DNA from 2 places in the Pseudarthrobacter sp. 10T415 genome. Region 2 is predicted to be linked to the other one. Evidence: riboswitches for the same ligand, from Rfam matches in the RefSeq annotation. Region 2 holds a riboswitch; the other holds the start of a gene.

Region 1 (11,788 bases), on a different contig from region 2:
GGTGGACGGGTAGGTGATCATGATGCAGGACAGGGCGTCCCTGTTCGCCTCGATCTTCGCGGAAAGGTCGGTGTGGTCGATGGTGCCGTCCGGGGCCGTGGCCACAACTACCACCTTCATGCCGGCCAGGACCGCGGAGGCGGCGTTGGTGCCATGCGCGGAAGCGGGGATCAGGCAGATGTTGCGCTGCTGGTCGCCGCGGGAGTGGTGGTAGCCGCGGATCGCCAGGAGGCCGGCGAGTTCGCCCTGGGAACCGGCGTTGGGCTGGATGGACACCTGGTCGTAGCCGGTGATCTCGGTCAGGTCAGCCTCGAGCCCGGTGATGAGTTCGCGCCAGCCTTCGGTCTGGGAGTCCGGGGCGAACGGGTGGATGGAGGCGAACTCGGGCCAGGAAATGGCTTCCATCTCGGCGGTGGCGTTCAGCTTCATGGTGCAGGAGCCGAGCGGGATCATGGTGCGGTCCAGGGCAAGGTCCCGGTCGGACAGGCGGCGGATGTAACGCAGCAGCTGGGTTTCGGACCGGTGGGTGTTGAACACCGGGTGCTCCAGGTAACCGGAGGAACGTTCGACGGCGGCCTCCAGCCCGAAGCCTTCAGCGGCCCCTACGGAGGCACCAAAGATGTCCGCGACATTGGCGACGACGGCCGGCGTGGTGGTTTCATCCAGGGAGATGCCTACGGTATCTGCGTCGATGGAGCGCAGGTTAATGCCGCGCGCTTCAGCATCGGCAATAATGCCGGCAGCGCGGCCGGGCACCCGAACGGTGACGGTATCGAAGAAGCTCTTGTGCAGGACCTCCACACCGGCGGCCGCGAGGGAGGCCGCCAGGGTGCGGGCGTGGCCATGCGTTGTTTCCGCGATTGCTTTCAGGCCGTCCGGGCCGTGGTACACGGCGTACATGGAGGACACGATGGCCAGCAGCGCCTGCGCGGTGCAGATGTTGGACGTGGCCTTCTCGCGGCGGATGTGCTGCTCGCGGGTCTGCAGGGCCAGGCGGTAGGCGGGAACGCCGGCGTCGTCCTTCGAGACGCCCACCAGGCGGCCGGGCAACGAACGCTCCAGTCCCTTGCGGACGGCCATGTAGGCGGCGTGCGGGCCACCGAAGAACAGCGGCACACCGAAGCGCTGGGTGGAACCGACGGCGATGTCCGCGCCCTGCTCGCCCGGAGGAGTGATCAGCGTCAGCGCCAGGAGGTCGGCGGCAACAGTGACCAGCGCACCGCGTTCCTTGGCGGCGGCGATGGCTTCAGCCTGGTTGAAGACGCGGCCCGAGGCGCCGGGCTGCTGGAGCACGATGCCGTTGATGTCGCCCTCGGGCAAACCCCGGGAGAGGTCAGCTACCTCTACCTCGAAGCCGAGGGCCTCAGCACGGCCCTTCACGATGGCGATGGTCTGCGGCAGCACATCGATGTCCAGCACCGTCTTGCCGTCTGCGGCAGGCTTGGCCTTGTTGGCGCGGCGCATCAGCAGGACCGCCTCGGCCACCGCCGTCGCTTCGTCCAGCAGGGACGCGTTGGCAATCGGCAGGCCCACCAGGTCCTGGACCATGGTCTGGAAGTTCAGCAGCGCCTCCAGCCGGCCCTGCGAGATCTCTGGCTGGTACGGCGTGTAGGCGGTGTACCAGGCCGGCGCCTCAAGGATGTTGCGGCGGATCACGGCCGGGGTGATGGTGTCGTAGTAGCCCTGGCCGATCAGCTGCACGGCAGTTTTATTCTTGCCCGCCAGCCGGCGCAGCTCGGTCAGGACCTCAACCTCGCTGAGGGCGTCCTGCAGGCGGAGCGCCGTCTCCTGGCGGATCACCTGGGGTACGGCGGTATCGACCAGGGAGTCAACGGTGTCGTAGCCGACAGCCTTGAGCATGGTGTCGACGTGGTCCTGGCGCCGGGCGCCGATATGGCGGTCGACGAAAGTGGTGGAGGCTGAACTAACCGTCACGGGGGAACTCCAGATACTCAGGCGGCGCAGGGTACGCCACAGCGATTCGGGTCCCTCCCCGCTCTGTATTGGACCTGAGAGTTTCCACGGCGCCTGCATGGACAGGACCCGCTTGCACCGTCGGTGAGCACAACTGTCCGGCACCCGATCACGGGCGCCTGGACGGCCTGCTGCTTTCCAGAGGTGCCTCGCCGCGGCGGTACAGGGGCCTGCGAGATTCCTGGGGAGGATTTGCTCCTACGGCGCCTGCCGACGTTGTGGCAGGACTCTCCCGCCGCAGATCAAAGGCTATTCAGTTGGATGTGTACGCGGGGCCGTCAGGTGACAGCTCCCACAACGCTTAATTCTCCTACGCCACGGCCCCCGGGGCAAATGTCCTGCTACCGCCGGAGCCGCTCCAGTGCTGCCAGCAATTCGTCCACGTCCGCAGCTGCGCCGCCTTCGGGGACCGGGCCGACGGAGAGCATGGCGTTGAAGTAGAGGCCGTCCCCCATATACAGCACGGCCTTGGCCAGGGCCGGCCCCACATCGGCGGCGATTTCGTCGAGCCACCGCCGCTGGATCGCAGCGAAACGGCGGCGGGTTTCTTCATGCGCCACCTCCGCCAGCCGGGTGGCGGCGACGATGGCCCGGTCCAAGGGGGTGTCTCCCCACACCGAGGACCTGATGAAGTAGGCGGCCGCGCCTTCCGGGGCGGCGGCCATGGCATCGGCGTCTTCTCCGGCGAACGCGTCCAACTGGTCCAGGAGCGCCTGAATCAGGGCTTCCTTGTTGGGAAAGTGGTAGAGGAGACCGCCCTTGGAAACGCCGGCCTTGCGGGCTACGGCGTCCAGGGTGGCGGCGCGCTCCCCCACCTCAATCAACAGGGTGGCGAAGGCATCAAGGACAGCTTCGCGGGCGACTGGCTTTCGGGGCATGCCATCCATCATGCCCTCCCGGGGTGCCGGAGGCTCAACTCAACCGCCGCTCCAAACTATACCGTCTGGACGGTATAGTTAATCCATGACCACCTCGATGCACCGCGCTGACCCCCAACTTCAGGGACCTGCCGCCCCACGGGCGCCGTGGCGCGACTGGCTGGCCCTTGCGCTGCTGATGTTCCCCGTACTGCTGGTGGCCGTGGACAACACGGCATTGACCTTCGCCTTGCCCGCGATCGCCCAGTCCCTGAACCCTTCCGGGGTACAGCTGCTCTGGATCGTGGACGCCTACCCGCTGGTCCTGGCGGGGCTGCTGGTGTGCATGGGCAGCTTCGGTGACAGGATCGGCCGGCGGCGGCTGCTCCTCACCGGCAGCCTGGGCTTTGCGGCGCTCTCGGCCGCCACGGCGTTCGCGCCAACGGCGGAATGGCTCATCGCAGGGCGCGCCGCCCTGGGCTTCTTCGGCGCCATGCTGATGCCCTCAACCCTCTCGCTCATCCGCAACATCTTCGCGGAGCCCAACCGTCGCCGGCTGGCGGTGGCCATCTGGGCCGCCGGGTTCTCCGGCGGGGCCGCCCTGGGTCCGATCTTCGGTGGCTGGCTGGTGGAGCACTACTGGTGGGGCGCAGTCTTCCTGGTCGCAGTGCCGCTCATGGTGCCGCTGATCGCCCTGGGTCCGGCGCTGATCCCGGAATCGAAGAATCCGGAACCGGGGAAGGTGGACATTCCCAGCATTGCGCTGTCCCTGCTGGTGATGGTGCCGCTGGTATACGGCATCAAGGAAGTTGCTACGGAAGGCTTGTCCGGCACCGGCCTTGGCGCCATGGCATTCGGCCTGGCCATGGCAGTGGTGTTCGTCCGGCGGCAGCTCCGGCTGCCGCACCCTCTGCTGGACATGTCGCTTTTCCGCAACCGGGTGTTCAGCATGGCCATCACCGCCAACGTCCTGGCCCTGTTCTCCTTCAACGGCTACATCCTCTTCCTGGCCCAGCACCTGCAGCTGCTCGAAGGCATGACGCCGTCTGCCGCGGGCGTTGCCATGATCCCAGCCCTTATTGCCACGGTGGTGGCAGGACTGGTGGTGGTGCCGCTGGTCCGGAAGGTGCGCCCCGGCTTCGTGGTGGGAACGGGCCTTGCGTTCAGCGCCGCGGGATACAGCCTGGTGACGTTCGGGAACCACGACGGCGGGCCCACACTGCTGCTGGCAGCGTTGCTGATCCTGGCGCTGGGCGTGGGGACGGCTGAAACCATCTCCAATGACCTCATCCTCGGTGCGGCGCCGGCGCACAAGTCAGGTGCCGCGGCCGCCATCTCGGAGACCGGGTACGAGGTGGGGGCGCTGCTGGGGACGGCCGTACTGGGCTCCATCCTCACGGCCTCCTACCAGCACAACCTGCACCTCCCGGCAGGTGTGGACAGCACCGCCCCGGAAGCGGCCCGCCACAGCGCCGGCGAAACACTGGCAGGCGCCATGGACCTCGCGGCCGCGCTGCCGGCCCCGCTGGCCGACGCCGTCCGCCAGTCCGCAGCTGCCGCCTTCGATTCCGGCGTGCATGTAACGGCGGCGATTGGGCTGGTCCTGATGGCAACCGCGGCAGTCTGCGCCGCCGTCGTACTTCGCAAAGTACCTAAGGCCGCGTAGCAGCACCACGGCACGCGTCAGCACATAGGCCTCAACGGCAAAGGCGCCCGGCGCCGGAGTCCAACCTCCGGTACCGGGCGCCTCATCCGTGCTGTGGTGGCAGTCCGCTCCTACTTTTCGTCAGGCGCGGTGACGCTGGCGGTCGGCTTCATCGTCTCGGCGTTCACCATCCAAGCGAACTGCTCCAGCTTGGCAATGAACTCGTGCAGCAGGTCTGCGCTGGTGGGATCCTCCTCATCCACCTCGTCATGGACCTTGCGCATGGTGCCCACCGCTGCCTCCATGGCTGCAACGATCCGCTCGATGGCGTCCTTGGTGCTGATCAGGCCCTCGGGAAACTCCGCCAGGGCGGTCGACTTCGACACAGTGGAGCTGCGGCCATCAGGCAGCGCGTGGAGGGCCCGCATGCGCTCGGCGGTGTCATCGGCGAACTGGCGGGCGGCGTCAACGATCTCATCCAGCTGCAGGTGGAGGTCCCGGAAATTGGTGCCCACAATGTTCCAGTGCGCCTGCTTGCCCTGGATGTGCAGCTCGATCAGGTCGGCGAGTACGGCCTGCAGGTTGTTGGTCAGGGTCGGTGAAGCTTTCATGGGAGTCCTCCTCGATTGGTCCAGTAACTTCGAAACTATCAGCGCCCGGGCCACCCGGCACGGGCCTGGGCGGATATTTCTCAGTGAGCTTACTAATTCTGCCGCCCAGTCATAAACGAACGTGATTCATATTCCCTCTTGCGCGACGGCGGTCACACCTCCATACTAAATGAACGCCATTCATATAGTGACCCCGGTCATAAGCTTCCAGAAAGCGGTGCCATGACAGAAGCACTCCGCACCAGCCCCACCGCCGCGCGGGGCCAGCAATTGCCCGGCAGCGGCGACATTACCGCCAAGGGACTGAAGGGCGGGCAGCTGGGGCTCCTCGCCGTCGTGGTCCTGGGAATTTCCACGATCGCCCCCGCCTACACCCTGACCAGCGCGCTGGGACCCACCGTCAATGAAGCCGGACTCCAGCTGCCCGTGATTTTCCTGATCGGTTTCATCCCGATGATCCTGGTCTCGCTGGCCTACCGGGAACTCAACGCCGATTCACCGGACAGCGGCACCACTTTCACCTGGGTCAGCAAGGCGTTTGGCCCTTGGGTCGGCTGGATGGGCGGGTGGGGGCTCCTGGCAGCCAACATCATCGTGCTGTCCAACCTCGCCGGCGTGGCCGTCGACTTCTTCTACCTCTTCCTGTCCCAGCTCACCGGCTCACCGGAACTCGCGGACCTCGCGGACAACAAGGCCCTGAACGTCCTGACCTGCCTGGTGTTCGTCGCCCTCGCTGTCTGGGTCAGCTACCGCGGCCTGCACACCACCAAGGTGGTGCAGTACGGCCTGGTGGGATTCCAACTGCTGGTACTCGGCCTGTTCGTCGCCATGGCCTTCGCCAACTGGTCCACCTCGGAGACCGCCATCCCCTTCAGCTGGGAATGGTTCGACGTCACCAGGATCGAGACCTTCGGCCAGGTGGCCGCAGGAATTTCCCTCTCCATCTTCGTGTACTGGGGCTGGGACGTCTGCCTCACGGTGAACGAGGAAACAGCCAACGGCAAGAAAACGGCCGGCGTGGCCGGCACCCTGACCGCCGTCATTGTCCTGGCCATCTACCTGCTGGTGAGCATCGCCACCATGATGTTCGCCGGCGTCGGCGATACCGGCAACGGGCTGAACAACGCAGAGAACCACGAGAACATCTTCACCGCGCTGGCCTCCCCCATCATGGGCCCGTTCGCCATCCTGATGTCCCTGGCAGTGCTCTCCAGCTCGGCCGCGTCCCTGCAGTCCACCTTCATGTCCCCGTCCCGCAGCCTCCTGGCGATGGCCCACTACGGTGCCCTGCCTGAACCCTTCAGCCGGGTCAGCCGGAAGTTCGCGACGCCGGGCTTCGCCACCGTCGCTGCCGGCGTCATGTCCGCGGGGTTCTACGCCGTGATGCATGTGGTCAGCGAGAACGTCCTCAATGACACCATCCTGGCCCTGGGCCTGATGATCTGCTTCTACTACGGCCTGACGGCACTTGCCTGCGCCTGGTACTTCCGGCACAGCCTCTTCACCAGCGCCCGCCATTTCCTGTTGCGGCTGCTGTGCCCGGTGCTGGGCGGCGTGGGCCTGTTCGTCGTGTTCTTCCAGACCGCCGTGGACAGCCTCGCCCCCGAGTTCGGCAGCGGCTCCGAAATCTTCGGTGTGGGACTGGTGTTCATCCTCGGCGTCGGCATCCTGGCGCTCGGCGCGGTGTTCATGCTGATCATGGCCCGGGTACGCCCCGCCTTCTTCCGCGGCGAAACGCTCCGGAAAGACACCCCGGCCCTGGTGGTCCCGGAGTAAAGACGCCTGCACAGAACAGAAAAGGTGCCGTTCCCGCCAACGCGGGGACGGCACCTTTTCTATTTTGACGACGGCGGCTGTCACCAGAAGTGCGCCACATCCACCACCAGCCGGGAGCCTGAGCCCGGCCCGTCCAGCGTGAAGACACGGAACGGAAGACGGGCGCGGACGCCCACACCGAGCGTGCTCTGGCCCTCAAAGCTTCCTGCCCAGACCACCTGGCGGAAGGTCTGGTAACCGGAGACGTTGGCGAGCTCCAGCTGGTCAGCGGGCTTGTACGTGGCGTGGCCGCTATCGTCGTAGGCCGGTGCCCGGACAACCACCTGCAGTCGGGCGCCGCCCCGGACGTCGACCGGTTTGCCGGAACCGTCCTGGGTGATTTGCCCAACATAGCGGACGGAGTAGCCGGGAGCCGGGCCGCTGCCCAGGTCAACCACCAGCCGGTCGAAGCAATAGTGCTGTCCGGTGCGGATATTGGTGACGGGCGCGCCGCTCATGGAGCCGTCCGTCTTCATTAGCGAGCCCCAGGTGAGCCCGCAATACGAGGAGGTTGCCGAGGCGGGCCCCGGAACCAGCAATCCCAGTCCGACGGCCACAAGGATGGCCGTGAACCAGATGGAGAGTTTTTTCATTGTGGTGCCACCCAAGGAAGGAGCGATTGGATAGCTCCAGATTAGGACGGCAGCAACGGCGAAACGAGGCCTGTGGCCGCTTCGGGGCGGAACCGTTAACCTGGCGCCCGCCGCATTAAGGCCGCATAAAACAGGGGCCGTTTCGGGGCCCCTCTTAACCCGTTCGGCACCGTTCCTGCACCTGCCCGTTACCGCCTGTAACGGTTGCCCGCGGGGTACAAAAAAGCGCCGGTTACCCCCGTGGGACAGCCGGCGCTGAAACCTGGTGGAAGATCAGCCTTCGCAGTCGCGGCAGTACTTGAGGCCGTTCTTTTCGAGGGCAACCTGGGACCGGTGGCGGACCAGGAAGCACGAGGAGCACGTGAATTCGTCGGACTGCTCCGGAACCACAACAACTGTCAGTTCCTCGTTGGAGAGGTCTGCGCCGGGCAGGTCAATGCCTTCAGCGGTGTCGTTCTCTTCGAGATCGATGACGGCGGTCTGCGCGTTGCCGCCGCGGGACGCCTGGAGGGCCTCAAGCGAGTCAGCGGGAGACTCTTCTTCCTGCTTGCGCGGAGCATCGTAATCGGTAGCCATAGCGTGTTCACTTTCGTTGCTGCACAGCGCCATTTCAGGCACCTCAGTGCAGCAGTTTAGGGCATGACCCCGTTACAGGCGCAATAGTGTGTTCAACCGGCCGGTCAGCCGGCGCCGGCAGTCGATTCATCGTGCCGTGCACGGGCATGGTCGGCGCCTACTGCCACGCCGCTCAGGGCAGGAAGCCAGCCCCAGCGGGATGCCTCGGCCATGGCGTCAGCGGCCTGTTCCGGGGAGGTGAAGGCGAAGGCGGCGGTAAACCACTGGCGGAACCTGCCGGGAATGCTCTCTGTCATTCCTGAAACATAGGTGGCGGATGTTGTGGGCGCGTTTCCCCGGCATCTCTGCCTGGTTAAATCCGGAACCGCCCGGGGCCTGGAACTTGCCCTCAGCCGGGCGGCGCCGTACTGCTGCGCAGGACAAGTTCCGGCTCCACCACCAGCGTCCGGGGACCCGGCGTGCCGCCGAGCTCCGCGAGCATCATGTCCATGCACCGCCGGCCGAGTTCTTCAAAGTCCTGCCGGATGACCGTCAATGGCGGACAAAAGTAGCCGGCCTCAGGCTGGTCGTCGAAGCCCACCACGGATACGTCCTGCGGCACCCTGATGCCCGCCTCGTTCAGCGCCCGCAGGAGCCCGAGGGCCATCTGGTCGTTGCCCACAAAGAGGGCCGTGGCACGGGAATTTGCCGCCAGTAGCCGGCCAATTTTGTAGCCGCTGCCCGCGCTCCAGTCACCCTCCACAATCAGGTCCGCGGCGAGTCCAGCGGCTTCCAGGGCGGCACGCCAACCGTCGGCGCGGGCCACGGCATCTATCCAGTCCTGCGGCCCCGCGATGTGCCCAATCCGCACATGCCCCTGCCCAATGAGGTGTTCCACGGCCAGTGCCGCCCCGCGGCGCTGGTCCACCTTGACCCCGCCTACGGTGTCATTTCCGTTGGACCCCACGGCCACTACGGGCACTCCGATGGGCAGTTCTGCCAGTGCGGCCAGCGTCTCCAGGTGCGGAACAATCACCACGATTCCGTCCACGGACTGGTCCAGGAAGTGCCGGACTGCGTCCAGGATCGCGTCCCGGCTGACCTCCCGCAGCGCAGCCACACTGACGAAGTATCCTGCGTCCCGTGCTGCGCGCTCCACCCCCAACATGGTGTTGGCGGGTCCGTACTGCGAAAGCTCACTGCCCAAAACACCGATGGTCTGTGAACGCCGGGTGACCAGGCTCCGGGCGGCGGTGTTGCGGCGGTAGCCGAGGGTCGCAATCGCCGCTTCCACCTTTCCCCGGGTCCCGGGGCTGACGCTCGGATGGTTGTTGACCACCCGTGACACGGTCTGGTGCGAGACCCCGGCCAGTTCCGCCACGTCCTCGAGCCTGGGCAACCGGCGTGGCCTGTTGTCCGTCACTGGGTCCGTGTCCATGGCAGCCACCGGGGCCGGCACCTGAGCCGTGCCACCGGATCAGATCCCGCCGGCCAGTTTGTAGTAGGCGGCGTTCCAGTTCAGGTCCTTCTTGAACTGGCGGATGGTGGTGTCTTCGTCGATAGTGAGCAGTTCAGTCTTGGCGATCTCGGCGAAGTCCTCGAACACGTCCATGCCCACCTGGGTGGACAGGACCGTGTGGTGTGCGGCGCCGGCGGTGAGCCAGGCGGCGGCGGACGTGGCGAAGTCCGGCTTGGGCTCCCAGAGCGCGCGGGCCACCGGCAGGTTGGGCAGCGGCTGGTCCAGCGGGACCACGTCCACGGCGTTGGCCACCAGGCGGAAACGGTCCCGCATGTCGGACAGCGCGACGACGACGCCCGGGGAGGCGTCGGCGTCGAAGACCAGCCGCACGGGGTCTTCCTTGCCGCCGATGCCGAGCGGGTGGATTTCCAGCCGCGGCTTCGACGCAGTCAGGGAGGGGCACACTTCCAGCATGTGCGCGCCGAGGATCTTCTCCGCGCCGGGTTCCAGGTGGTACGTGTAGTCCTCCATCAGGGACGCACCGCCGGGCAGGTCCCCGCCCATCACCTTCGCGGCGCGGACCAGGATGGCCGTTTTCCAGTCGCCTTCCGCACCGAAGCCGTAGCCGGCAGCCATCAGCCGCTGCACGGCCAGGCCCGGGAGCTGGCGCAGTGCGCCAAGGTCCTCGAAGGAGGTGGTGAACGCGGCGGACCCGTTGGCTTCGAGGAAACTGCGCAGGCCGAGTTCGATGCGGGCGCCGTACCTCAGCGAGTCGTGCCGGTCCGCGCCTTTGCGGAGCTCCGGCACCACCTCGTAAAGGTCCTCGTACTCGGCAACGAGGGCGTCGACGTCGGACTCCGGAGCGCCGTGCACGGCGTCGGCGAGTTCGTTCACGGACCAGGTGTTGACCGCGACGCCGAAACGCAGCTCGGCCTCCGTCTTGTCACCTTCGGTGACGGCAACGTTGCGCATGTTGTCGCCGAAGCGGGTCAGCTTCAGGGTCCGGACAGCGGCCCAGCCCGCGGCGGCGCGCTGCCACGAACCCACCTGCCGCGCCACCTCGGGGTTGGAGACGTGCCCGACGACGGTCTTCCGGGCGATGCCCAGCCGGGACTGGATGTAGCCGAACTCGCGGTCGCCGTGTGCGGCCTGGTTCAGGTTCATGAAATCAAAGTCGATATCCGCCCAGGGCAGGTCACGGTTGGCCTGCGTGTGCAGGTGCAACAGCGGCTTGCGGAGCAGGTCCAGGCCCTGGATCCACATCTTGGCCGGGCTGAACGTGTGCATCCACGCCGTCACGCCGATGACCGAATCGTCCGAGTTGGCCTCCAGCGCGGTGCGGCGGATGGCATCGGAATCGGTCAGGACCGGCTTCCACACGATCCGTACCGGGACCTCGGAGGAGGCGTTGAGCCGGTTGGCGATCTCCTGCGACTGGGCGGCCACCTGCTTGAGGACCTCCTCGCCGTACAGGTGCTGGCTGCCGGTGAGGAACCAGACCTCATAGCCGTCAAGGGAAGTGTTTGCTGCGGTACTCATGGGTTCTCCTGGAAAGTTCTTGGCGGCTACAGGCGTTACTGGCCGTAGACGTTCTGGTAGCGGGCGTAAAGGGAGTCGATGTGGCCCTGGTCGATGGGCAACGGGTCACCGAGCTGCCGGGCGATGTGCACCGTGCGGGCCACTTCCTCGCACATCACAGCAGCCTTCACCGCAGACTTGGCGTCCTTGCCGATAGTGAACGGGCCGTGGTTCTGCATGAGGACTGCCGGGGAATTGGAGTTCTTCAGCGTCTCCACGATGCCGTGGCCGATCGAGTCGTCACCGATCAGGGCGAACGGTCCCACCGGGATGGATCCGCCGAATTCATCACCCATCATGGTCAACACGCACGGAATGGCCTCACCCCGTGCAGCCCAGGCGGTGGCGTAGGTGGAGTGCGTGTGCACCACGCCGCCCACTTCAGGCATGTGCCGGTACACGTAGGCGTGCGCCGCCGTGTCGGACGAGGGCGACAACGGCGGATTGCCCCAATCGACGGTGCCTCCGGCCCCGACATTGGTGCCCCGTACGGGAGTGCCGTGCAGGTCAGTGACGATCATCTGCTCCGGGGTCAGGTCCTGGTAGGCGACGCCGGAGGGCTTGATGACCATAAGGTCCGTTCCGGGCACGCGGGCCGAGACGTTGCCGGCGGTCCACACCACCAGTTCATACCGGGTCAGTTCGGCATGCAGCGAGCACACTTCCTGCCGGACCCGGGCAATGGTCTCCAGGATTCCTGC
Region 2 (11,788 bases):
GTGGGGTGACTTGTCGTTCATCGCGGGTCCTCCTTCTGGCGGCGCCAGGCGTAGGTTTTCGCCGCCGCCGTGTGGCGGGCGGCCTGCTTACAGTCCACCACAGAGGGTTGCGGCCGGCCGGTGAGGCGGCTATCCGGCAGCGGCATCCGCGCGGCGCCGGATCTCCCGGTGGACGGCGGCATGCAGCGCCGGGACGGGCGAGCCAGGTTGCAGGTCCAGTCCGTTCCTTAGGCTGCCTGCCAGTAACTCCAGGTCCGCGGCAGGGACATCGGACAGCCCGGCGAAGCGGGTGATGAAGTGCTTGGCCGGGAGACCGGTCCGGCGCCGGGGGTTCTTGCGGTGGGATCGGCCGGCTCTTTCGCCGGCGTGCTGCTGATTTTCCATGGTGGCCGTTCACAGGTAATCCAACGGCCAACTGCATAGCCGAAATTATGATACCGCCGGTCCCGCCCATTTCCTGTGAGCCAGATCACGTCATTTCCAGCCGGCCATCCTGAGGAGGGCTGCGGTGCCGGCCCCAACAATGACCACCAGCAGGAAGGGCGCCCGCAGTGCCAGGGCGATGGCTGCCGCGGCAAGCGCCCCCAGCCGGGCGTCTGCGGCAAGTGCCTGCCCGGTGGCCGCGGCGTTCACCACGGTCAGGGAGGCGAGCAGTCCGATGGTCATGGTGCCGGCGATCCGGGACATGCGGGGGTTCTCCAGGAACCGGGCGGGCACGAAGTAGCCCACCAGTTTCCACGCATAGGCCAGTACGCAGGACACGAGGATCCAGAACCAGAGATTCATCGGCCGGCCTCCGCCGCGTCGCCGGGCCCGTGCCGGTGGTGGCCGCCGTAGGGTTCCACATCGGGTTCGAGGCCCTCATCGCTGCGGCCGTGGCTGAACCAGCCAATCAGGGCCGCCACCAGCGCCGCCACCAGAATGGGCACTCCCGCGGGAACGAACGGCACGGCCAGCACGGTGGCCACGGCGCAGACGACGGCTATGGCCACCGGCTCCCGGCCCTTCAGGCGCGGCCAGAGCAACGCCAGGAAGGCGGCCACCGCGGCGCCGTCGAGCCCCCACTGCTTGGGATCGCCGAGTCCGCTGCCGGCCAGCGCACCTACTGCGGTGAAGAGGTTCCAGAGCACGTAGATGCCGATGCCGGCAGCCCAGAAGCCACGGCGTTGCTCGGCAGGATCAGCCTGGCCGGTGCTCGTGGCCGTGGACTCGTCGATGGTCAGCTGGGCGCCGACGTATTTGCGCCACCCTTCCGGTCGCAAGAGGGCATTAAGTTGCATCCCGTAGATCCCGTTGCGCATGCCCAGCAGGGTGGCAGCACTCATGGCGGCAATGCCGGAACCGCCGCCGCCCACCACGCCGATAAACGCGAACTGGGAGCCGCCACTGAACAGCAGCAGGCTCAGGGCCATGGTCTGCCAGAAATCCAGGCCGGAGGTGACGGACAGGGCACCGAAGGACACGCCGTAGAGGCCGGTGGCAATGCTGATGGAGATCCCCACCCGCACGGCGGGGGACGCCATCAGCTTCACCGCGGGCCGTCCGGGCCCGTGTTGCGAAGGCTCCAGGCCCAGGCGATGAGGGGTGCCTGCAGCGGCAGGCGGACCGTGTGGATCCGCCGCTCGAGCGGCGTCCCTGCCGGGCTGTAGGCGCGCCGGAGCGCGTCAACGTGGCCAGCGAGGAAAGCCGTGAACATCGCGGCCACGGCAGTGGCGGTGACCTTGCGGGTGGCCGGTATGAGGAGCCCGACGGCGGCCGCGGCCTCGATCAGGCCGGACGCGGCGATCCATTCCTCGCGCGAGAGGACGGCGAAGGGGCCGTTGGCGCCGGTGGGCACGGTGCCGGGGGCGGGGTCTTCACGGCAGAGGTAGTCGGGAACCACCTGGCGGTAGAAGCCGGGGCTTCGGAAGTGCTTGCCGGCGCTGGCCAGGAGCAGGGCGCTCATCGCAGCAGCGGACAGGTTTCGTGCAGCCCGGCCGGAGCTGGGGAAAGGCATGGCTCCACTCAATCACAGCGCGGGCACCGGCAGAAACCACCGCGCACCCCCTTGTTCAGGGGTGCGCGGTGGGGCTGCTGCCGATGTGCGCCTCCGAATGCTCAGTCTCCGTCCGGCACCCAGTCCATGGCGGAGCTGCCGTAGGGCGGTGGCGGGCCCGGGTAGTCCAGCGGCTGCCCCTCCACCAGCAGCGGAGGCCCGACGTACCGCAGCTCACCGTAGGAACTGGCCACGGTGCGGTATTCCGGCGACAGCAGGGCCTGCAGTCCGTGCGGGTTCGGCGGAAGCCTGAAGAGCTCCTCCGCTGTCCGGGCGAGTGACAGTCGGGCCGAACCACCGGCGCCGCTTTCATGCCGCCGGGCGAGGAGGGCTACCGCCGCGGCGGCTGCCCCGTAGCCTGTAGCGTGATCCAGGGCCTGGACCGGCAGGGCACCCGACCGCCATCCGGCGTCGTCCGTCATTCCGTACAGGTGGGCAATCCCACTGGCGGCCTGGACGATGCTGTCGAAGCCGCGCAACCTGCTCCACGGCCCATCCATCCCCCAGCTGTTCAGTGTGACCACCGCAAGGTCCGGCCGGGTGGACAGCAGGGACGCCGCGTCAAGGCCGAAGCGGTCCAGCGAGCCGCCGCGGTAGCCGGTGATCACGACGTCGGCCCCGGCCACCAGGTGTTCCAGCGCGGCGCGGGTGCCGGGCCGGCCGAGGTCGGCCACGGCGCTGCGTTTGCCGAAGGCGGTGTCCACGAACTGGTCGGAAAGTTCGGGCAGCGCCGGCGGGTCAATCCGGAGTACGTCGGCTCCCAGCGCCGCCAGCAGCCGCGTGGACACCGGGCCCGCGATGACCCGGGTGAGGTCCAGGACGCGCGCTCCCGCCAGCGGCCGGCGCGGATTGGCGCCGGGCTGCGGGATGTCCCGACGGCCGCGGCCCTGAGTGGCAGCGCCAGCAGCCGGGCCGTCCGGAACCTGCGGGTCAAGGACGATCCACGGTCCGGCGGCTGCTGCCCGGCCCATGTCCGAGGCCTGCCACTCGGCCCGGGTCCGGACGGCCGCCGCCACTGCGCCCCGCGCCTGGAGGGCGGACTCGGCCTCGAGGGAATCCATGCCGCGCAGGGCAGCTTCGGCTTCCTCCGTCGTCGTGGCATCCAGGGCCTGCAGGAGGCGTTGCCGGTGGTGCGGGTAGTTGGCGTGCAGCCGGATCCAGCCGTCCCGGGTGCGGCGGAAGCCGGAAAGCGGAGCAAACCCCTGCAAGGTGCGGCCGGCGATCCTCAGGTGTCCCGAGGAGTCGAAGGCGGCAGCGGTCAGTTCCGGGCTGGCGGTGTACCTGCCGGCAGCACCCGTGTACCGGTCCAACGCGGCGGCCGCGGCACCCACCGAAGCCAAGGCGAGGCCTTCTGCATCCAGCGGCCCGCCCCACCAGGTGCGCAGGCCCGCTGTATCCGCCGGCGCCACCGTTATCGTCCCTGCGAGGGGGCCACCTGCAGCTGCGAGAGCACCCGGGCCGGGACGTTCGTGGTGACCTCCTGGATCCCCAGCTCCCGGCACAGCGCTACGTCTTCCGCCGAATCCACGGTCCACACCCGGAATCGCCGCCCGGCCTCCAGCCACTGCCGGATGGTGTCCGGGCGTTCACGGACGTAGTCGATGCCCGGCCCGGCAAGCCCCACCAGGCCGGCGTCGAGGATCCGTTCGCCTTCCAGCTGGGTGGCCTTCATGAGGTTGGCGACGGCACCGCCCGTGATCAGGCCAAGGCCCAGGCCGCCGCGGATTTCATGGACAGTGAGGTCGTCCACCAGCTGGCAGATGTACTGCGCGGGGACGGACTGCAGCAGGTGCCGGACCGAATCCGGGCTGAAGCTCATGAACGTCACCGCCACGTTGTCCACCGTGGAGCTTCCGGGGTCCCAGCCTTCGCTGCGCAGGACCTCCAGCACGCGGTCCTCCAGTTTGAGCTGGTAGGGGCTGGGGTGTTTGAGCTCGATGGCCAGCTTCACCGGCCGGCCCGCGCCGCGGAGGACGTCCAGGAGTTCCGGGAGCGTGAGGAGCTGCTCGGACCGGGCGCCGTAGGTTTCCGGGATGCGGGCGCCCTTCCAGGAGGAGAAGTCCAGCTGCCGCAGTTCGCGGAGGGTCCGCTCGGCCACCGGGCCGGTGCCGTCCGAGGTACGGTCCAGGTTGGCATCATGCAGCAGGACCACATGCTGGTCGCGGGTGAGGTGGACGTCGCATTCCACGCCGTCAGCTCCGTCCGCCAGCGCCTGAAGGTAGGCGGCGCGGGTGTGTTCAGCGAAGGCGGCGCTCGAGCCGCGGTGGGCGAAGACCAGCGGCCGCTGCGCCGGCCCACCCGGGGTGGTCAGGTTCAGAGTGGCCCCGTTCCGAGTGGTTCCCTCAGATGCGGTCCCATCAGCTGCCGTCCCGTTGGCTGCGGTCCCATTAGCTGCGGTCCTGTCGCGTGTCGGCTCGTCAGGTGTCATGGGGACACGGTAGCCGACCCGGTCCGGTCAGCGGGGCTAGGCTTGGCTCATGCAGGTGAACTCTGAGCCAACTGCCCGGGAATCCCCTCCCCGCACCGCTCCTCCGGTGCCCGAAGGCGCGAAACCGCGGGCCGCCGTCGTCGGCCATCAACTCAGCGCGGGAGACGCCGAAAAGGCGGCAGCGCTGCGGAAAATGAAGATGCTGGCCCTGAGCCTGCTCATCGCCATGGCCGTGGTCTTCGTTTTCGCGTTTGCGCTGCAGGAGGACTACCCGTGGCTGCAGTACGTGCGCGCTGCCGCGGAAGGCGGCATGGTGGGTGCGCTGGCTGACTGGTTCGCCGTCACCGCGCTGTTCAAGTACCCCATGGGCATCAAGATTCCGCACACCGCCATCATTCCGCGCCGGAAAGACCAGATCGGCGCCTCCCTGGGCGAGTTCGTGGAGACCAACTTCCTCTCCGAGCAGGTGGTCCAGGACAAGCTGGCCAGCGTGAATATTGCCCGCCGCGCCGGCGAATGGCTCGCCGCGCCCGGCGGCGCGGACCGGGTGGCCAAGGAAGGTGCGGCGGTCATCCGGGGCGCCTTCAAGGTCCTGAACGACGACGACGTCCAGGCGGTCATCGAGGGCATGGTCCGCAAGCACCTGCTCACGCCGCCGTGGGGACCGCCGGTGGGCAGGCTCGCGGAACGGATTTTCCACGACGGACACCACCACACCCTGGTGGACCTCCTGGTGGACCGCGCCGCCGACTGGGTGGACGAGAACCACGAGACTGTCTCGCGGCTGGTGTCCGACCGCTCCCCCACCTGGGTACCCCAGTTCGTGGATGGCCTGGTGGGCGACAAGGTCTACGTTGAGATCCTCAAGTTCGCCCGTGCCGTGCAGTCCGACCCCAACCACCAGGTGCGGCAACAGATCGACAAGTACCTCAACGACCTGGCGCAGGACCTGCAGCACGACCCCAAGATGATTGCGCGCGCCGAGGACGTCAAGGCCCAGGTCCTTGGCGATCCCGAGGTCCGGGAGCTGGCCTCACGGACCTGGGGCACCGTCAAGAACGCCCTGCTCGGCGCCGTGGACGATCCGGACAGCGAACTGACCGTGAAGTTCAAGGCGGCGGTCCGCGACTTCGGTTCGCGGCTGGTCAACGATCCCGAACTCGCCGGCAAGGTCAACACCTGGATCGGCGACGCCGCCGGCTACCTGGTGAAGACGTACCGGTCAGATATCGCCGGCGTCATCACGGATACCGTGGCGCGCTGGGATGCGGAAGAGACCTCGCAGAAGATCGAACTCCAGGTGGGCAAGGACCTGCAATTCATCCGGATCAACGGCACCGTGGTGGGCTCGCTGGCCGGGCTGCTGATCTTCACGGTGGCGCACCTGATCTTCGGGTAGCCCCGGCTGCGGCCGGGAGCTCCTGGGTCAGGCGAAGGACTCCAGGCTGACGCCCGCGGCCTCCAGGCCTGCCCGGACACCGGCGGCCATTTCCACGGCACCCGGGGTGTCGCCGTGGATGCACAGGGAGTCGGGCCGGACCTGGACCACTGTGCCGTCGGTGGCCACGACTTCGCCCTTCGTGGCCAGCCGGACGGCCCGCTCAACGATCGCGTCGACGTCGTGCAGCACGGCGCCCTCCTCGGACCGCGGCACCAGCGTTCCGTCAGCCCGGTAGGCGCGGTCCACGAAGGCTTCGACGAACACCGGGTGGCCGGCTTCCTGCGCCTGCTTGAGCAGCTCGGAACCGGGGAGGCCCAGGATCGGCAGCCCGGGATCGTAGGCGTTGACGGCCGCCACCACGGCGGAGGCCTGCTCGGCGTCGTGCACCAGACGGTTGTAGAGCGCCCCGTGCGGCTTCACGTAGTCCACCGACGCACCCACGGCGTGGGCCACGCCGTCGAGCGCGCCCAGCTGGTACAGCACGTCGCCGAAGAGCTCGTCGAAACTCGTGTCCAGGGAACGCCGGCCGAAGCCCGCCAGGTCCCGGTAGCCCACGTGGGCGCCGACGGTGACGTCCAGTTCGTAGGCCGCACGGCAGCTGTCCAGCATGGTGACGGGATCTCCGGCGTGGAAGCCGCAGGCCACGTTGGCGCTGGTGACCAGCTGGAACATCCGGGCGTCATCGCCCATGGTCCACGAGCCGAATGATTCGCCGAGGTCAGCGTTGAGATCCAAAAGTGTTGCCTTCCAGCTGGTTGTCCGTGGCCCCGGCTGCCGTGAGCTCGCCGGGCAGGCTGTCCGGCATGGGTCCAAACGCCTCCTTGGCGTTGGCCACCACCGCGCGGCCCATCACGAGGTTACCGGCTCCACCTACCACGGCGCCGATCCCGAACGGCAGGGCCCGGCCCAGGAGCGCAGTTCCCTGGCGTTTGAGGAGATTTTTGAGGAAGGCTTTCTGGATGCGGTTGCGGATGGTGCTGAAGCCCGGCATCGGCATCGACTTGGAGAGCACGCTGCCCCACTGCTTGGTTGCTCCAGCGCCGTTGCCGGCCATCTGTCCGCTGAGGGTGCCCAGCAAAGCGGTGCCTTCCTCGCCCAGCATGATGGCCATGACCATGGTGCTGGCCTTCTCCGGGTTGGTCAGGCGGATGCCGTGGAGCTCTGCAAGGGAGGTGGCGTACAGGGCGGTTGCTTCGAGGAAGCCCACCGTGGCGGCTGCCGAGAGTCCCAGCGACGCGACGGTCCCCACACCGGGCACGACGGCGGTGGCCCCCACGATTGCGCCGCCGCCGGTGACTGCGCGGAGGTAGTCGCGCTCCAGGATGCCGGCCAGCTGGGCTGCCGTGGCTTTTGGGTGCTTCTTCTGCAGCCGGCGGATATAGGCCAGCACCAGCGGCCGCTGGATCTCTACGGCTTTGAGGAGCATGTTGTGGACGCCGGGCTTGGGCTTGCCGTCCTTGTCAAAGACTGCGTTGTGGGCCGTTTCCTGGGCGATCCGTACTGCTGGGTTGCTGCGCTTAGCCATGGTCACCTTCGTTTCACGTCGAGCTGCAGCGGGTGGCTGCCGTGCTTCTCCATCCTAGATGCAGAAACACTAAGCATGCTGAACTTTAACGCCGGCGCCCCTCCACCTCCGGCTGCAGACAGCACTGCGGCGGGACCCGGAGTGAGTCCCGCCGCAGCGTTGCAATCAGGAGCTTATTCGCTGATCAGTACCTTGACGGCCCGGATCGGCGATGAAGCCTAGGAGCGGGAGCCCCGGGCGGCTTCCTCCTGGGCGGACTTTTCACGGTCCAGCCCGCCGGCCGCCGCCTGCTCATCGGCGCGCAGCTCGGCCCGGAAGACTTCGAAGCGGGCAAGGTGGGCGGGGCGGCGGCGGAGGAAGAACCAGGCCACGCCCAGGACGAGGAACCAGATGGGGGTCACCAGCAGTGCTGCCAGGGTGTCCGGCTGGGTGGTCAGGGCCCAGAGGACGAAGGCGAAGAACGCGAAGACCACCCAGACCATGGGGACACCGCCGGGCATCTTGAACTTGGACGCCTCGTGCAGGTGAGGCCGGCGTGAACGGAACTTCAGGTAGCTGGCCAGGATGATGGACCAGACGAAAACGAAGCAGACGGCGGCCACGGTGGTGACCATGTCGAAGGCCTTGGCGATGTCCTTGCCGGCGTACATCAGGACGATGCCGGAGAGCAGCAGGATGCAGGACAGGAACAGGGCGTTCTGCGGGACTTTGCGGCTGGACAGTCGGCTGAACATGGTGGGCGCGTCGCCCTCCTGGGCCAGGCCGTACACCATGCGGGAGGTGGAGTAGATGCCGGAGTTGGCCGAGGACATGGCGGAACTGAGCACCACCAGGTTCACGATGGTGGCCGCGGCGCCGAGGCCGGCCAGGGAGAACATGGCGATGAACGGGCTGTGGCCGGCCTGGAACTGGGTCCACGGAGTGACGGAGATCAGGATGATGAGGGCGCCTACGTAGAAAAGCAGAACGCGGATGGGGATGGAGTTGATGGCCTTGGGCAGGTTCTTCTCCGGGTCCTTGGCTTCGGCGGCGGTGGTGCCTACGAGCTCAATACCCACGAAGGCGAACACGGCGATCTGGAAGCCGGCAACAAAGCCCATGAATTCGTTCGGGAACATCCCGCCGTGGCTCCACAGGTTGGTGAAGGTGGCAGGGCCGGCGTCGGACTGGAAACCGCTGAAGATCATGAACAGGCCAACAATGATCAGGGCTGCGATGGCGATGATCTTGATCAGGGCGAACCAGAACTCGGTCTCACCGAACGCCTTGACGGTGGCGAGGTTCAGGACCAGGAGGATGATCACCGTGGCGATGCCCGGGATCCACAGCGGAATGCCCGGCCAGAGTTCTTCCGAGTAGGCGGCGATGGCGATCACGTCCGCAATGCCGGTAATCACCCAGCAGAACCAGTAGGTCCAGCCGGTGAAGAAGCCGGCCCACGGCCCCAGCAGGTCAGCGGCGAAATCGCTGAACGACTTGTAGTTCAGGTTGGAGAGCAGGAGCTCGCCCATGGCCCGCATAACGAAGAACAGCATGAAGCCGATGATCATGTAGACGAAGATGACGGACGGGCCGGCCGCGGAGATGGTCTTGCCGGAGCCCATAAAGAGGCCGGTGCCGATGGCACCGCCGATGGCAATGAGCTGGATGTGCCGGTTGCTGAGCTGCCGCTCCAGGTGGGGAGGCTCGCTGCGGGCGGCGCTGCCCGCAGGAGGGTTGTTGCGGGGTGGCTCGCCGTTGGACGTGAGGGGATGATTCGCCATGGGGAACTCCATCGATAAAGCAGCATTTTTGGGTGCCGCAGAAGTTGGGTTCCTCCCCGCTCTGTAGTGAACCTGAGAGTTTCCGCGGCCCAAGCCGCTTGCACCGCCGGTGAGCCGGAACTGGTCCGGCTGCTTTCCAGAGTTGCCTGTCCGCGGCGGTACATGGGCCTGAGAGTTTCCTGGGGAGGGTTTGCTCCTACGGCGCCTGCTAAATGTACCCGGCAGGACTCTCCCGCCGCAGGTCGAAGGCATGTTCAGTTAGGTGTGCTCAGCGGCCGCACCCTTCCGGGGCAACGTTGGCCCGGGCTGCTCCGATGAGTTGAGCCAGCCGGACACGGTGCTGATCACCGGACCCAGTGTGGTGCGGGTCACGATCGAATGTCAAACCCCATTTTTCCACCCCCGCAACAAGGCAGCTGCCGCCCACTGCGTGACTGTCGGATTTGTTTTCCTTTCAACTAACCTGTACGGTGTGAGGCGAATCACCCACAGTTGAATAGCCTTTCGAGCTGTGACGGGAGAGTCCTCCCGGCACCACCGGGCAGGCGCCGTAGGAGCAAATCCTCCCCAGGAATCTCTCAGGCCCCCGTACCGTCACGGCGAGGCAACTCTGGAAAGTAACCCGGCCTAAGCCAGGTTCACCGACGGTGCAAGCGAACCCGCCACGCAGGGTTTTCGCGGAATCTCTCAGGTCCAATACAGAGCGGGGAGGAACCCATCCCATGCCGTGCCACCCTGGCCGGCCAGACCTGGAGTTCCTCATGACGATTCAATCCCTTCCAACCACGTTCGTTGACCGCCATATCGGCGCGCGCCGGCAGGCCGACATCGACACCATGCTCAAGGCTGTGGGCTACGACAGCGTTGACGGCCTGGTGGACGTGGCTGTTCCGGCGTCGATCCGCCAGGAAACGGCACTGAAGCTGCAGGACGCCCTGAGCGAGGTTGAGGTCCTCACCGAGCTGCGCCGGCTGGCCGGCAAGAACAAAACTGCCGTGCAGATGATCGGCCAGGGCTACTACGACACCGTCACCCCCGCCGTGATCCGCCGCAACATCCTTGAGGCGCCAGCCTGGTACACCGCCTACACGCCCTACCAGCCCGAGATCTCCCAGGGCCGGCTGGAGGCGCTGCTGAACTTCCAGACCATGGTCCAGGACCTCACCGCCCTCCCCGTGGCCAACGCGTCACTCCTCGATGAAGCCACCGCTGTGGCCGAGGCTGTGCTGCTGATGCGCCGCGCGAACAAAAATAAGGACGCCAAGGACGGCAAAACCGTCCTTGACGCCGACTGCCTCCCGCAGACCATCGCCATCGTCAAGGGCCGTGCTGAGGCTCTCGGCTTCGAGGTGGAGGTTGCTGACCTCTCCGCGGGCCTGCCTGAGGGTGCCATCAACGGCATCGTGCTCCAGCAGCCGGGCGTGTCCGGCCGGGTGTGGGACCAGAGCGCCGTTATCGCAGAGGCCAAGGAGCGCGGTGCGCTGGTCACTGTTGCCGCTGACCTGCTGGCGTTGACGCTGATCACTCCTCCGGGCGAGCAGGGCGCGGACATCGCCGTCGGCTCCACCCAGCGCTTTGGTGTGCCGCTGTTCTTCGGCGGTCCGCACGCCGCCTACATGGCCGTGCAGAAAGGCATGGAACGCACCCTCCCCGGCAGGATCGTCGGTGTCTCCAAGGACAACGCGGGCGCTCCGGCCTACCGACTGGCCCTGCAGACCCGCGAGCAGCACATCCGCCGCGAGAAGGCCACGTCCAACATCTGCACCGCGCAGGCGCTGCTGGCCATCGTGTCCTCCTTCTACGCCGTTTACCACGGCCCGGACGGGTTGAAGGCCATCGCGGAAACCGCCCACCACAACGCCAGGATCCTGGCCACGGCCCTCACCGCCATGGGCCGCGAACTGGTCACCGACGCCTTCTTCGACACCCTCACCGTGCGCGTGCCGGGCAAGGCCGCCAAGGTCATCAGCGCCGCCGAAGCGCGCGGCATCAACCTCCGCTTCGTCGACGCGGACACCGTGGGCGTCTCCATCGATGAGACCACGACGGCGGCAACGCTGTCCGCGGTGGCCGTCGCCTTTGGCGCAGGTCCGGTAGGCGACGCCGAGGGTTTCGAGCTGCCCGAATCCGTGCTGCGGTCCTCCGGTTACCTGGAGCACCCGGTGTTCAACACGCACCGGTCAGAGACGCAGTTGCTGCGTTACATCCGCCGCCTGTCCGACCGTGACCTGGCGCTGGACCGGACCATGATCCCGCTGGGTTCGTGCACCATGAAGCTGAACGCCACCGCCGAGATGGAAGCGATTTCCTGGCCGGAGTTCGCCTCGATCCACCCGTTCGCCCCGGATTCCCAGACCGAGGGCTGGCGTGAGCTGATCACCGGGCTGGAGGCTGACCTGACCGAGATCACCGGCTACGACCAGGTGTCCATCCAGCCCAACGCCGGTTCCCAGGGCGAACTCGCCGGCCTGCTGGCGATCCGCGGCTACCACCACTCCCGCGGCGATCAGCAGCGCAACGTCTGCCTGATCCCCGCCTCGGCGCACGGCACCAACGCCGCCTCCGCGGTCCTGGCCGGCATGAAAGTCGTGGTTGT

Evidence for each region. Region 2 has a riboswitch for glycine ahead of cycA (D-serine/D-alanine/glycine transporter). Riboswitches for the same ligand answer to the same signal wherever they lie in the genome.
Region 1: it holds a riboswitch for glycine, as region 2 does, so the genes downstream of both, gcvP (aminomethyl-transferring glycine dehydrogenase) here and cycA (D-serine/D-alanine/glycine transporter) in region 2, are expected to answer to the same signal.

Annotation. Positions count from the first base shown of each region.
Region 1 covers NZ_JBFTHJ010000028.1:17,578-29,365, reverse strand. The annotation lists partial or broken gene gcvP (aminomethyl-transferring glycine dehydrogenase) at 1-1,935, opposite strand, end outside; glycine riboswitch at 2,123-2,219, opposite strand; gene AC1DBN_RS20630 (TetR/AcrR family transcriptional regulator) at 2,316-2,852, opposite strand; gene AC1DBN_RS20625 (MFS transporter) at 2,938-4,497, shown strand; gene AC1DBN_RS20620 (Dps family protein) at 4,608-5,087, opposite strand; gene AC1DBN_RS20615 (APC family permease) at 5,310-6,863, shown strand; gene AC1DBN_RS20610 (AMIN-like domain-containing (lipo)protein) at 6,944-7,495, opposite strand; gene AC1DBN_RS20605 (DUF4193 domain-containing protein) at 7,769-8,071, opposite strand; gene AC1DBN_RS20600 (hypothetical protein) at 8,176-8,367, opposite strand; gene AC1DBN_RS20595 (LacI family DNA-binding transcriptional regulator) at 8,460-9,488, opposite strand; gene araA (L-arabinose isomerase) at 9,528-11,048, opposite strand; gene AC1DBN_RS20585 (L-ribulose-5-phosphate 4-epimerase) at 11,084-11,788, opposite strand, start outside.
Region 2 covers NZ_JBFTHJ010000031.1:8,541-20,328, forward strand. The annotation lists gene AC1DBN_RS20990 (hypothetical protein) at 1-21, opposite strand, end outside; gene AC1DBN_RS20995 (hypothetical protein) at 130-384, opposite strand; gene AC1DBN_RS21000 (AzlD domain-containing protein) at 475-786, opposite strand; gene AC1DBN_RS21005 (AzlC family ABC transporter permease) at 783-1,523, opposite strand; gene AC1DBN_RS21010 (DoxX family protein) at 1,529-1,996, opposite strand; gene AC1DBN_RS21015 (CoA transferase) at 2,098-3,444, opposite strand; gene AC1DBN_RS21020 (glycerophosphodiester phosphodiesterase) at 3,447-4,463, opposite strand; gene AC1DBN_RS21025 (DUF445 domain-containing protein) at 4,513-5,862, shown strand; gene AC1DBN_RS21030 (LamB/YcsF family protein) at 5,890-6,639, opposite strand; gene AC1DBN_RS21035 (hypothetical protein) at 6,623-7,429, opposite strand; gene cycA (D-serine/D-alanine/glycine transporter) at 7,648-9,192, opposite strand; glycine riboswitch at 9,244-9,338, opposite strand; glycine riboswitch at 9,339-9,437, opposite strand; glycine riboswitch at 9,698-9,796, shown strand; partial or broken gene gcvP (aminomethyl-transferring glycine dehydrogenase) at 9,954-11,788, shown strand, end outside.